Regions from separate parts of the Halomonas sp. DP4Y7-1 genome, predicted to be linked through region 2. Evidence: predicted binding sites of a transcription regulator. Region 2 holds the regulator's gene; the other holds the start of a gene.
The links. Region 2 encodes FNR, which switches genes on or off when oxygen is low (the NO sensors DNR and NnrR bind a similar motif). Its sites were predicted from a motif close to TTGATNTANATCAA; they were not measured.

Region 1 (6,782 bases), on a different contig from region 2:
TTTCGCGACCTGGAACACGTTATTGCGCGTGGGGTAAGCGACCGCTACCCACGTGCCCAGGAGATGATCGGGTTCCGTGTGGAGGCTTATGTGGGGCGCCGCCTGGAAGACGCTAGCGGGGATGCCATTGGGACATTGTTCGTGCTGTTTCGTGAGCCTTTGCACGACCCAGAGCCCGTGTCGCACCTGTTGCGCATCTTTGCCGCAGGCGCGTCGGCGGAGCTGGAGCGGCGACGCAGCGACGCCCATATCCGCCGACTGGCGTTCTTTGACCCCGGTACCGGATTGCCCAATCGCGCTAACTTCATGGAGTGTCTGCAGAGTGCTATCGCCCTGGCGCGCACCGAGCAACACCGGGTCGCGCTGATGTTTCTGGACCTCAATCGGTTCAAGGAAATCAACGACAGTCAGGGCCACGATGTAGGTGACCAGGTGCTCAAGGAAGTGGCTGCACGGTTCAGCGCCTGCCTGGGCAAGCAGGGTACCCTGGCCCGCCTGGGCGGCGATGAGTTTGTGGTCATGGTCGAGCGAGCTGACGAAATCGGAACGGCTCAGGTCGTGGGGCGACTGCTCAGTGCACTGAATGCTCCGGTGGTGCATGACCGTCATCGCTTCAACGTGGAGGTAAGTATCGGCGTTGCCTTCTTCCCAGAGGATGGGGATGGGCCTAGAGAACTGCTGAAACACACCGATATCGCCATGTATCACGCCAAGGAAAGCCGCAGCGGTTATCGTTTCTATGCGTCGGAAATGGGTCGTGACCTGCGTCGTCGCCTGGTGCTGGCTGCGCGCCTCGATGATGCGCTGGCCGGAGAGCGGCTGGAACTGTGTTTTCAGCCCAGCGTGGCGTTGGGCAGTGGGGCTCTCGTCGGGGCCGAGGTGTTGTGCCGCTGGTTCGATGCCGAGCTGGGTTGGGTGAGCCCGTCAGAGTTCGTCACGATCGCCGAAGAGCGTGGCATGATCGAGGCCTTGGGCAGCTGGGTGATGGAGCGCGCCTGTCGCCAGCTGAAAGAGTGGCAGGACGCTTCGCTGACGCGCTTGCCGCATCGCCTGCACGTCAATTTGGCTGCCGCACAGTTTGAGGACCCAGACCTGGCCAAGCAGTTGACCGACATTGCCAGTCGCTATGGGATCTCGCCGCAACAGCTTGGGCTTGAGATCACGGAGAGCGGCTTCATGAAGGACCCTGAGCAAGCCGTGCGAATCACCGACGATCTCCGCCAGCGAGGCTTCTCGCTGTCTATCGATGACTTCGGCACCGGCTATTCGTCCCTTGCCTACCTGAAGCGTTTTGCGGTGGAGGCGGTCAAGATCGACATGTCCTTTGTCAGCGATATGCTGACGGACAGTAACGATCACGCCATTGTGGCGACCATCATCGCCATGGCACGGCAGTTGGGATTGACCGTGGTCGCTGAAGGCATCGAGACCGCTGCTCAGCTAAAGGCCCTGCGCGAGCTGGGGTGCGACCATGGCCAGGGTTACTTGCTGTCGCGTCCACTGAGCAGCGAAGAGTTCGCCCAGCAGTGGTTGATGGGTGAGACCAGCAGAGGACCCCTGACAGAGACCGAGTTCGCCGAAGGGTATCGTCCTGGCTAGATCGTACAGGCTAGGTCGTCATGGCGAGATAGAGGGCGAGCCGGAGGAGTCGCCTGCCTCCTGAGTGCACAACCTGTTCAAGCGCGACAGCGCCTCATCGGCGCCTGCCAGTGAGAAACTGAGAAACCAATAGTCACTTTCCTTCTCGGTCATGCGCAGCCGGAGATGCAACGTACTGCCGGTGCTCAGGCGTGACTCCAGCAGTGGCATGTCCAGATCTTCGACGTGGACATACAGACCGTCATCGCCCCGCTGCGTAGAAAGCACTGCCGTCCCGGTCTGGGCGGTCTGCTCATCGACCAGAATATCGACGGGCACGCGGTTGACCACTTCACTGCGTGATTGACGTTCCCCCAGGCGGCTTCTCAGCTCAAGCCAATGGATGGCGCAGTGCCCTGCCGTGGCATTGATGCTGAGCAGCGTATCGCTGTAGCTGGTGTTTTCGAGGGCGCGTACATGTCGCTCCCCACCCAGAGAGGCGGTCAGCGACTGCCAGCGTTGGTGACGTTGTCCGTCGGCGACATTGAAGCTGGTGGCGAATACGGCTTGGGAGCTGGTCAGCGCGCCTACCAGGATCGCCATGCCAAGCAGACGACTGGCACCACGGCGAATACCCCGGTGAACGGAAAAGGCATGGGACAGCAAAAACGGCATGACAGCTCCTGACAGCGCTCGAGACAGAGCTCAGGAGGCTAGCACTCACGGGCGTCTCTGTCCCGGCCTTAGCCGGTGCGATCAGGCGCTCTCGGCTTCCGGTGTCAGCGAAATCAGCTTCAAGGCGTGCAGTCGCTGGCGGCAGTCAGTGGTCATCAGGTCATCCAGCGTATAGCGGTCGAGTACTTCCAGGAACGCTGCCAAGGCCTCGTTGGCGATCTGCTTGAAGCGACAGATGGGTGCCATGTAGCAGGCGCTGTCGTCCCCATCGCACTCGACCAAGGCCAGGCTGTGCTCCGTATCCTTTACCAATGTGCCCAGGTGGATGCTGGCGGGTTGACGCTTGAGCGACAGCCCTCCGTGCTTTCCTCTGACGGCGGACACATAGCCCAGGCGACTGAGTTCCTGGACCACCTTCATCAGATGGTTGCGAGATACCTCAAATCGCGAGGCAATTTCGGCGATGGTGGTGCGCTCATTACCTGATTCTGCCAAGTACATGAGAACGCGAAGAGAGTAGTCAGTAAAACGTGTGAGGTGCATGGGTCGTATCCCGGCGCCCTAGGGCGGCAGTTAGAAAGCGATAGAGGAAGATCTTTATCGGGTTCGACTCTATCAGGGGAGGGCAATACTAACGCAGGTATGGAGCATGAAAGTGAAGTAATGTGTGGAAAAACCTACAGCACATGACCTATATCAATTACTCGAGCGTGAGCAGATTTCTCATCATCTTTGATGTCATCTAAACCTCACTATAATTTGAATGTAGCATGGAACTTTTCTTGAAATAGATGAAACATGAATTAATGAGTTCGGATGACCGCATTGGTTTAGTTTTCATACCTCGTTCGGGGTATTTGGAAGAAAGTCTGCTGATGTGGCTACCACGATTGAGACTTTATTCGGCCGGCCAATCTACTGGGCTATCAGCGAGTGAGCAGAGAGAAAGCCGGACAGGCAGGGGCTGGAGGCGCCGTACGAAGGGGGATGTCGGTAAGGGAATGAGTCACTTGTGGCGCAGTGGTCTCGCCTTTTCCAGATGGATTTCACTACCATACAGCGTAAAGCGTCACTATTTTTTTCATCGCCTAGGTGTCGATAAATGACTAAATCGCGACATCTGACTGACCCACCGTGACGGCAATGTGTCTATCAAAGGGGGTAGATTGGGATGGCGAGGTAACATTTTCAGGATGTGATGAAGGGACCTCGAGAGCGAGAAAAATGTATGATTTTTCTGGAATATCCAGCAATGATTGTGTGGTCAGAAATGCGTGTTTTAGCAAAGTGCTTAAGGAAGCCTCTCTCCTGGGAAGCGGATCGACGGGCGTGCCGCCATGGGGCAAATCTCGCTGAAGTATGTCTGGATAGTCGTGGCTCTTGATAAATGGCGCAGAAGCATGTCGTGAGCATAGCGTCGCGGGCATAGCAGGGGAGATAACGCGCCAGGGGGCATGTTACGTGCGTCATGACGTCTCTTTGTGACACCCGACACGGTCATCAGCGGCTTGCGCCGCATGGCTATCCGCCTCGTGCCTCCCGAAAGACCCATGTGCCAGCAGGCCGTGGGTGATAGCCGCCATTGTGAGGCAGGCATCATGGCGGTGGTGGTCGTCATGTGCTGGCACGAGAGCCCGACCTGGCTGAGGGTTGCCGGTACTGCAGGACACCGGAAGCTAGAGAGAACGCTTCGCTGGGTGGCCTAGCAGCGTCGCGACCTGTTGTCAGGGCGTCAGTGAGGAGTAGTAGGCGGCAATGTCGGCGATGTCTTGATCGGACAGTGCAGCCGCCTGGGGGGCCATGATGGCGGACATGCCGCCGCTGCGCTGGCCGTCGCGGTAGGCCTTCAGCGCGCCTTCCAGGTAGGGCGCATTCTGTCCTGCCAGGTTGGGATAGATGGGGCCAGTGGCCTTGCCATCGGTGCCATGGCAGGCGGCGCAGGCCCCGACCTTGGTTTCACCGGCGTCGGCGTCGCCCGCGGCTTGGGCAGTAACACTGAACAGACAGGCGGCGCCAAGCGCGGCCAGGGGGAACCATTTCATGATGAGCGCTCCTCGGGATTGGGTCTGCGGATGGGCAGCGTGGGCAAGGCATGCCACGCCGCCAGCCGAGTCTGTCCGGGGTCGTTGTGTCGGCAAGCCAGAGCTGCCGGCAACCCTTGGGACTCTCGAGTATTGGAGCGCTCAGCGACAATACCCTATGACGCTGGTCAACTTTCGCTAGGGAGAGGTAGTCGCTACGCACTATGCTTGATGGGGATCAAGGGAATCAGACAGGCATCATTGCGGTGGCGGCCGTCATGCGCTAGCACCAGAGACCGACCTGCCTGGGGATGACGTCCTGGTACTGATTTGATGCAGATCATGTCTGGCTTCGTCTATCGGAGCCAAGCCGAGATGACGTGAGACAATGCCGACAGATGCCGCCGTCGGGCGGTCGTGTCATGAGAGGCCTTGTCGATGTCATCCGATGTATTGCCGTTTCAGCGCAGCCTGGTCGAAAAGTATGATCGCCCCGGCCCGCGCTACACTTCCTACCCCACCGCGCCAAATTTCCATGCGGGCTTCGGTGTCGATGACTACCGACAGGCGGTACAACGCAGCCAGCAAGGAACGCCAAAGCCGCTCTCGGTGTACGTGCACGTGCCCTTCTGCGAAAGCCTCTGCTACTACTGCGCCTGCTCCAAGATCATTACCCACAATCGCGAGCGTGCCGCCGAATATCTGGGCCTGCTCAAGCGCGAGATCGCCCTGCAGGCCGAACTGTTCGATGGCCAGCGTGAACTGGCTCAGCTGCACCTGGGCGGTGGGACCCCCACCTTTCTGACTAACGCTCAGTTGGCTGGGCTGATCGACAGCCTGGCGCAACACTTTTCCTTCGCCCCAATGTCCCGTCGTGAATTTTCGCTGGAAGTGGACCCGCGCACGGTAACGCCCCAGCAGATACATGAATTGCGGGCCATGGGCTTCAATCGGTTGAGCTTCGGCATTCAGGACTTCGACCCCCTGGTGCAGAAAGCGGTGAACCGGTTGCAGAGTGAGGCCCAGGTAGCGGCGCTGATGGATGCCGCCAGAGAGGCGGGCTTCGCCTCGGTGTCGGTGGATCTGATCTACGGGCTGCCGCTGCAGACCCGCGACAGCTTCGATACCACGCTGGCCAAGGTGGTAGCGCTCAGGCCCGATCGTATCGCCGCCTACAGCTACGCCCACCTGCCGTCGCTGTTCAAGGCGCAGCGGCTGATCCGTGACGAGGACATGCCACCGCCTGGGCGCAAGCTCGAGCTGCTCGAGCTGACCATCGAGCGGCTGACCCAGGCGGGCTACGTCTATATCGGCATGGATCACTTTGCCTTGCCCGAGGATGAGCTCAGTCTGGCCCGTGAGAATGGCACCCTGCAGCGCAATTTCCAGGGCTACTCGACCCATGCCCAGTGCGACATGATCGGCCTGGGGGTGACGTCCATCGGCAAGGTGGGCGATGCCTACAGCCAGAACGTCAAGACCACCGCCGAATACGCCGAGCACCTTGAGGCCGGGCGGCTGCCGGTGCTGCGTGGTTACCGCTTGACCGAAGAGGACCAGCTGCGCGCAGAGCTGATCACTGCCCTGATGTGCCACGGCGAGGTACGCTTTGCCGAGTTCGAAGATCGTCATGGTATCCACTTTCAGCAGCACTTCGCGGCGGCGTTGAACCAGCTGGAAGAGATGCGCGAGGACGACTTGATCGAGATCAAGCAGGACGCACTCAGGGTGCGCCCGGCAGGCCGGCTGATGATGCGCAATCTGGCCATGGCCTTCGACGCCTACCTGGTGGCGGAAAGTGGGCGCTTCTCCCGTACCGTCTAGGATGCGCCGGACGGTTGGCGTCCCCGCCAGGTCCTCGCCGGTCCAGGCGTGACCGTTTATGCGCCAAAGGCAATTTAAAAACCGGGCCTTCCGTGTCCGGTTTTTTCGTTTATATTGTGCCGACGGCCAAAAATTTAACTATATCTAGTAGAGCGATCGACCTTGGCCGTAACGCGCGTCGACGCCCTTGTTACCTCGTTTCTTTGCCGGCAATTTCATCGGAGACATGTGTTCATGACCACATCCGCCAAGGCCGCCGCCCTGTCGCAGGAGGTTCCCATGCAGGGTCCCTCGTATGATATCTGGGATGCCAAGTACCGCTTGAAGGACCGTCACGGCCAGCCCGTGGATAGCGACCTCCAGGCCACCTGGGAGCGCGTGGCCAAGGCGCTGGCTGCTGTAGAGGGCGAGGCCGCTGACACCTGGTTGCCAAAGTTTCGCTGGGCCTTGGAGAACGGTGCCGTACCGGCGGGCCGGATCACCTCCAACGCCGGCGCCGAGGGCTACAAGCCCGCCGTCAGCCTGATCAACTGCACCGTGTCCCGCACCATCCGCGACTCCATGCACGACATCCTCGACAGCGTGGTGGACGCCGGCATGACCCTCAAGGCCGGCTGCGGCATCGGCTACGAGTTTTCCACCCTGCGCCACAAGGGAGCCTTCGTGTTCGGTGCTGGTGCCGGC
Region 2 (6,782 bases):
CCGATGCGCTGGAAACCCTGGCCCGCCTCGACCGCATCATCTTTGACAAGACCGGCACCTTGACTCGAGGTCAGCTGCGCCTGGCCGAGCACCGACGCCTCACGGCAGACTGCCTTGCAGGCATCGACCCTCGTCAGCTGGCCGCTGCGTTGGAAGTCGGCTCGGAGCACCCGGTCGCCCATGCCTTCCGGCCCTGGCGCGACGCCCGAGTCACGGCCAGCGACATTCGCAACGTGCCCGGTCAGGGCGTGGAAGGTTACGTGGCTGGGCAGTGTTGGCGCCTTGGGCGCCCGGACTTTGCCCTGGCCAGCCAGCACCCCCTCGACGTACCAGGCGACGGCCTGTGGCTGCTGCTGGCATGCGAGGGGCAGGCTGTCGCCTGGTTCCAGCTACACGACCAGCCCCGCACAGACGCCGCCATGACCCTTGCGGCTATCCGCGACGCGGGTATCGAGATCGAGATCCTGTCCGGCGATCGCCCCGGCAACGTTCAGCCACTGGCCGATCAGCTGGGGGTAGCGCAGTGGCACGGCAATGCCAGTCCCGAGGACAAGCTCACATTGGTCCGCAAGCGTCAGCAAGCGGGAGAGGTCGTTGCCATGGTGGGAGATGGCATCAACGATGTGCCCGTTCTGGCCGGGGCGGATCTCGCCATTGCCGTTGCTGGCGCCAGTGACCTGACCCGCACTCGCGCCGACCTGATCTTGCTCGGCGAGCCGCTGGAGCGTATCGTCCAGGCTATCCATAGCGCACGCCAGACGCGCCGCATCATTCGCCAGAACCTCGCCTGGTCAGTGCTCTACAACGTCGTCGCGCTGCCCGCCGCCGCGTTGGGCTTCGTGCCTCCGTGGCTCGCCGCCATCGGCATGTCGATCAGCTCGCTGCTGGTCATAGGCAATGCCCTTCGCCTGAGACGCGCGGCGCCGCCATCACCCTCACGTCTTGCCGTAGCGGCGCATGCTCAATGAACATTCTCTATCTGTTGATACCGCTGTCGCTGATCCTGTTGAGTCTGGCGGTATGGGCGTTTTTCTGGGCGGTCCGCAACGATCAATTCGACGATCTGGAGGGTCCTGCCTATCGCATCCTGTTCGAGGACGAAGACCCGCCGACATCGAACCCATCCAGAAAGCCGGCAAAAGAGACACCGGTCGATGACACAACAGCCGACGAACATGATTCCACGCCACCCCCTGGATCCTGAGCAGAACGCATGAACCCAGTAGGTCTAGACCTGCCGCCCGCGATGGCGGCTTTTGTCTTCGGGCTGCTTGGCGGAGCACATTGCATCGGCATGTGCGGCGGTATAATGAGCGCCCTGACCTTTGCCATTCCCCCGAGCATGCGCCACCCTGTTCGTGTAGGAATTTTACTACTTGGCTACAACTCGGGACGTCTGTTCAGCTACTGCCTGGCAGGCGCTATGGTCGCAAGCCTAGGCTCTGTGGTGGCGCTGGCACCGGGCATGCGGGACCTGCTGCAGGTGGTTGCCAGCCTGATGCTGATCACGATGGCGCTTTACATTGCCAACCTGTGGAAAGGGCTACGCTGGCTGGAGGCATTGGGCCAGCGCCTGTGGAGGTACCTGGAGCCAGCAGGACGTCGCCTGTTGCCAGTGGTCAAGCTACCTCAGGCGGTTGCACTCGGGGCCATCTGGGGCTGGCTGCCCTGTGGCCTGGTGTATTCCATGCTGGCATGGAGCATGGCCATCGCAGACCCTGCCCGTGGAGCACTACTCATGCTCTGCTTTGGCCTGGGGACGCTACCGGCACTGGTGACAACAGGGATTGCTGCGCGTCAGCTGCAGAGTTTGCTGGCACACTCTGCCACACGATTTATGGCAGCGGGCATGATTGTCGGTTTAGCTGTGTGGAATATCCTACAAATTGTAGGAAATTGACGATTATCATATCGCCGCCAGATTATTGAGGCAAAAGAGGTATATGCACCTTTGGCCTAATATCTGTGTGTAGAATAGCGACAATAGCATGCAGCAAGGGAAAGCCAGTTTCCTACATGCTTTGCTCATCATGAACCCCAGACCCACAGGAGCTGCGAATGAGTCCATCGGCCCAAGATCGACGGCGCCCCATGCTACATGAGACTCGTTGCGAGTCCTGCAGCTTGAGCTCCCTGTGCCTTCCGTTGTCGCTGGAGACCGCTGACCTCGAGCGCTTCGATTCCATTATCCGCCGTCATCCTCCGATCAAGAAGGGCACTCGCCTGGTCGAGCAGGGAGATCGCTTCACCAGCGTCTTCGCGGTTCGCTCCGGCAGCCTCAAGCAGATCACCACCGAAGGTAGTGGCGAAGCGCAGTTGACCAACTTCTTCTTGCCCAGTGAGCTGGTCGGCCTGGACGGCATCGACGATGGCAGATATCCCGGCAGCGTGGTGGCACTCGAGACCACGACCGTATGCGAGATTCCCTTCGATCGCCTTGACGCCCTGACCCAGACGCTGCCGGAACTACGCGCGCAACTGTTCCGCACCCTCAGCAAGGAGCTGCGCGAAGATCGACGCATGATGCAGCTGCTGTCGCGCAAGACCGCTGACCAACGACTGGCCTGCTTCTTCCTCGGACTGTCGGACCGTTTCCGCCGCCGCGGCTACTCGCCGTTCAGCTTCCGCCTGTCCATGTCCCGGGCAGATATCGGCAACCACCTGGGACTAGCCGTCGAAACGGTCAGCCGCATTCTGGGGCGCTTTCAACAGCAGGACCTAGTGGCGGTCTCTGGACGGGAGGTCAATATCCTGGACCTCGCCTCACTGTCGAACCTGGCTGACACCGACGCCAGCTGATCCGCGGCGCTGACAGGGCCTGGGGCCGACAGCGACCGATAGACGTCGTGCCACGCCACGAGCCCAGCCCCCCTAGGTAGGGCGACGATATACCGACTCCATCAACAAGAGAGGCCGCATCCCAGGATGCGGCCTCTTGCTATCTTATCGGGACGAGCGTTCAGGCATTGAAGAGGGCCACTGCGTGATGTGGCCCTAGCTCGCTTCGCGCTTCAGCAGTGCCTTTTCAGCAAGGCTTGTTCAGGCGAGCTTAGTCGGCGTCAACGATATCAATACGCCGAGCCTGGCGATGCGCCTGCACGGCCTCCAGACCTTCAAAGTCGAACAGCTCGCGGTCTGCCAGCTGCGAGGGTGCCACGTTGGTCACGGCCTTGAACATGCTCTCCAGGCGCCCTGGGTGCTTGGCCTCCCACTCTGCCAGCATTTCCTTCACCACCTGGCGCTGCAGGTTGGGCTGCGAACCGCAGAGGTTGCAGGGAATGATCGGAAAGGCCATGGCATCGCTGTAGGCCTGGATGTCCGCCTCGCGGCAGTACGCCAGCGGCCGGATGACAATGTTCTTGCCATCATCGGACAGCAGCTTGGGCGGCATGGCCTTGAGACTTCCCCCGAAGAACATGTTGAGGAACAGCGTCTCGAGAATATCCTCGCGGTGGTGTCCCAGGGCAATCTTGGTCGCACCGATCTCTTCCGCAAAACCGTACAGCGACCCTCGGCGCAGTCGCGAGCACAGCGCGCAGGTGGTCTTGCCCTCGGGGGTCTTTTCCTTCACCACCGAGTAGGTGTCACGCTCGAGGATGTGGTAGTCCACGCCAATGCTGTCCAGGTAGTCCGGTAGCACGTGCTCGGGAAAGCCGGGCTGCTTCTGGTCGAGGTTGACCGCCACCAGGGAGAAGTTCACCGGCGCATTGCGCTGCAGGCTGCGAAGAATCTCGAGCATGGTGTAGCTGTCCTTGCCGCCGGACAGGCATACCATGACCTTGTCGCCTTCCTGAATCATGCCGTAATCGATGATGGCGTTGCCGGTCTGACGCCGCAGACGCTTCTGCAGCTTGTTGAACTCGCGCTTGGCCTTGGCCTGGGCGCGCTCGTCGTCAGCTGCCGGGGACGCGGCATCACGACGGTCGAGGACACGGGGATCAAACAGGGAGGCGGAAGCGGGCTGAGCAGACATGGGCAGGGCACATCACGGCTGAAAATGAAGACCCGCTAGTCTATCACTCACGTCCGCCACAGGCGAAGAAGTCAGCAACCACTCACCCCTGCGATTACGCTGGTTCACAACCGCGTGTCCTGGGCCAAGGTGCTTTTGACTAGCCGCCCTGTGACTAGCCGCCCTGTGACTAGCCGCCCTGTGACTAGCCGCCCTGTGAAGAGAGGACCTGTGACAAGACGACCTGTGGCTAGACGACTTGTAGTGCCAGCAGATAGCGCGCCACCACACCAAGCAACAGCAGCAAGATGCCGAAGCGTTGCCAGGCGTGCTCACTCACCGTCAGCGTCAGACGCTTCTCCCAGAACTTGACCATCCCCCACAGGTCACGGGTGCGGCGATAGTACTGGCAGTAAGCCACCATCACAGCCAACAGGCCAAGCGATAGCAAGGTCGGCTCAAGCAACATCATCAGACCATGAAGGCTCATGCAAAGATCTCCCCATTACGGTGACTACGGCACCTGACACGCCGCTCGTCCCAGGTCACGCGTCGTGACAGCGGCGTGGATGGAATCATCGGGACGACTCGGCCAGCGCGTCGGCGTCCAGCCGCAAATGCATCAGTGCCGTAGTGACGGCATCACCCAATGCGGTATGCCGTCCCATGATCGGCACTCCCAGGCGCTCTGCCAATTGTTCGAAAGTCGGCTGCAGCTCAAGTTCGGGGTGGCTGCGCCGCATCCGCTTGCGGTACTGCTGCGCCACATCGATGGTGGCGTTAGGCAACGAGAAGCCAAACTCCGCCTTGAGATAGCGATCGAGCATGGCCAGGTCAAAGTCGATGCACCACCCCACCAGCGGACGGTTGCCGATGAATTCCAGCAGCGTCTCGAGGGCATCACGCACCGGCATTCCCCCCTCAAGATCGACCCCACGCAGGCGGTGAATCTTGATGGAATCACCATCCAGGCTGGCCGGGGGCTCCAGGCGCAGATCAAGCGACTCGCTGGTCAACACGCGCCCATCGTGGATCCGCACTGCCGCAATCGACACCAGTTCGGCGCGACGCGTATCCAGGCCGGTGGTCTCGCAGTCGATGGACACCAACTCATCACCGGTGTAGGGATTGAACAGCCAGGCAAAATCGCCATCGGCTTGACGACGGCGGTCGGCCGCACGTCTGATCGCTCGCAGCATGGGGTACTCTCCTAAACGAAACCACTGACGCCAGGTCAGTTTTCCCTGAGGCGATGCCTCGACGCTCATGCATACTCCAGGTGATAACGATGGGACAGACTGCCCTTGAACTCCTTCACCAGATGAAGTGCCTCCCGCAACAGGTCACGCTCCAGGGAGTTGAGGGACTGCACCACCACGTTGTCGCTGGCCAGGAGATCATCGCGCTGGCACCTGAGCTGGGCCTTGAGCCTCAGCTCACTGAACAGTGACAGCGCCTCACCGAGGTCTTCCGCCACCTCTGCATCGAGGCGACCGAGCCTAGCCAGAGCGGACAGGCGATCGTGGGTCGAGGTCTCGCGCAGGCCAGCATCCAGCGCCATGGTGCGAACCCCATGAACGATCGGGAAGATGCCCCCTTTCTTGATGTCGATGCCGTGTGCGGGCTTCTTGAGCGAGCCGAACAGCGTCAATGGCGTAGAGAACCGCAGTACCGCGCGGGCCAGATGGGTCAGCAACAGCGCGTTGCCCCTGGTCTCCTCGATCAACACATCACGCAGGCGGTCCACCAACGCCATGTCACCTGCCACGCCAGCGACATCCACCAGAATCGCCAGGCTCATCAAGCTATTGCCATCCGGTTCCGCGACCCATCGCCGAATACGCCCGCGCCACTGCTCCAGCGTTCCTGTCCATTGGGGATTGGACACCATGATATTGCCGGGGCAGCGCGGATAGCCCAGGTCCATCAGCACCTCGGTAAAACGACGACTGTCCGCGGCCAGGTCCGGCCACTCGAGGTCGTCCGGGAGAATCAGCGCGTTGTCCTGATCCGTCTTGAGGATCTGCTCGCCCCTGCCCTCACTTCCCAGCACGACAAGACAGACACGGTCGCGCTGAGGGGCGGGCATCGAAAACTGCCATGCCTTGCCAATAATGCGACCGTTAAGCGCTGACAGCATGCCCATGGCAAAGCGCATGCGAATTCCCTGCGCCATCAGTGCATCGATCAGCTCAGGCGTGCGCTGGCTGGCCTCGTTCAGTTCCGCCAGGCTGTCAGCCTGCTCCACCTGAAGACTGACCACATAGCTGCGACTGGAGAAATAGCTCAGCACATCGGTCAACTCGACCACGCCTTCCAGCGCGCCTTCGTGATAGACCACCACCCTGGCCACCTTGTGGCGGGTCATCTCGATCAGCGCTTCGAACAGGTACTGGTCCCTGTTGACGCTCACCAGTGCCAGGCCAGCGATACCTTCCAGGGCATCGCCCCCTCCCCGCTCCTGCATCACCAGTGCATCGAGCAGGTCGGTCTTGGTCAGCATTCCGGGGCCTTCCGGGGTATCCACCAACAGACTGTCGGCGCCCTTCTCCTTCAGCGTGAGCACCGCCTGACGAATACTGATGGACGGGTCCACCAGCAGGGGTGGCCGCATGCATTCATGCACCTTGGCCAGCATGAAACCGGCCAGCGTCACGCCGCCATCGGAACGCCGCTCCGCCAGCAGCCGCGTCTTGCTGACCAGACGCTGGTGAAAGTAATCGGAGAAGTCCTCGGACTGTTCGCAGAGCGAGAGGAACAACGCCCTGGGCATCAGGTAGCACAGGGTTTCCTGTTCGGCGACAAAACGATAGCGGCTCTGGCCGTTGAT

Region 1: a site for FNR is predicted at 4,605-4,618, ahead of hemN (oxygen-independent coproporphyrinogen III oxidase). Genes of this name have one in related genera too.

The regions. Positions count from the first base shown of each region.
Region 1 covers NZ_JAHVKS010000008.1:150,235-157,016, reverse strand. Annotated here, with positions in the region: gene KUV72_RS15495 (EAL domain-containing protein) at 1-1,599, shown strand, start outside; gene KUV72_RS15490 (hypothetical protein) at 1,618-2,253, opposite strand; gene KUV72_RS15485 (Rrf2 family transcriptional regulator) at 2,335-2,796, opposite strand; gene KUV72_RS15480 (c-type cytochrome) at 3,978-4,295, opposite strand; gene hemN (oxygen-independent coproporphyrinogen III oxidase) at 4,713-6,098, shown strand; gene KUV72_RS15470 (adenosylcobalamin-dependent ribonucleoside-diphosphate reductase) at 6,333-6,782, shown strand, end outside.
Region 2 covers NZ_JAHVKS010000002.1:355,028-361,809, forward strand. Annotated here, with positions in the region: gene KUV72_RS05170 (heavy metal translocating P-type ATPase) at 1-968, shown strand, start outside; gene ccoS (cbb3-type cytochrome oxidase assembly protein CcoS) at 965-1,204, shown strand; gene KUV72_RS05180 (sulfite exporter TauE/SafE family protein) at 1,214-1,900, shown strand; gene fnr (fumarate/nitrate reduction transcriptional regulator Fnr) at 2,059-2,799, shown strand; gene ttcA (tRNA 2-thiocytidine(32) synthetase TtcA) at 3,050-3,973, opposite strand; gene KUV72_RS05195 (hypothetical protein) at 4,203-4,442, opposite strand; gene KUV72_RS05200 (3'-5' exonuclease) at 4,528-5,220, opposite strand; gene KUV72_RS05205 (DUF294 nucleotidyltransferase-like domain-containing protein) at 5,217-6,782, opposite strand, start outside.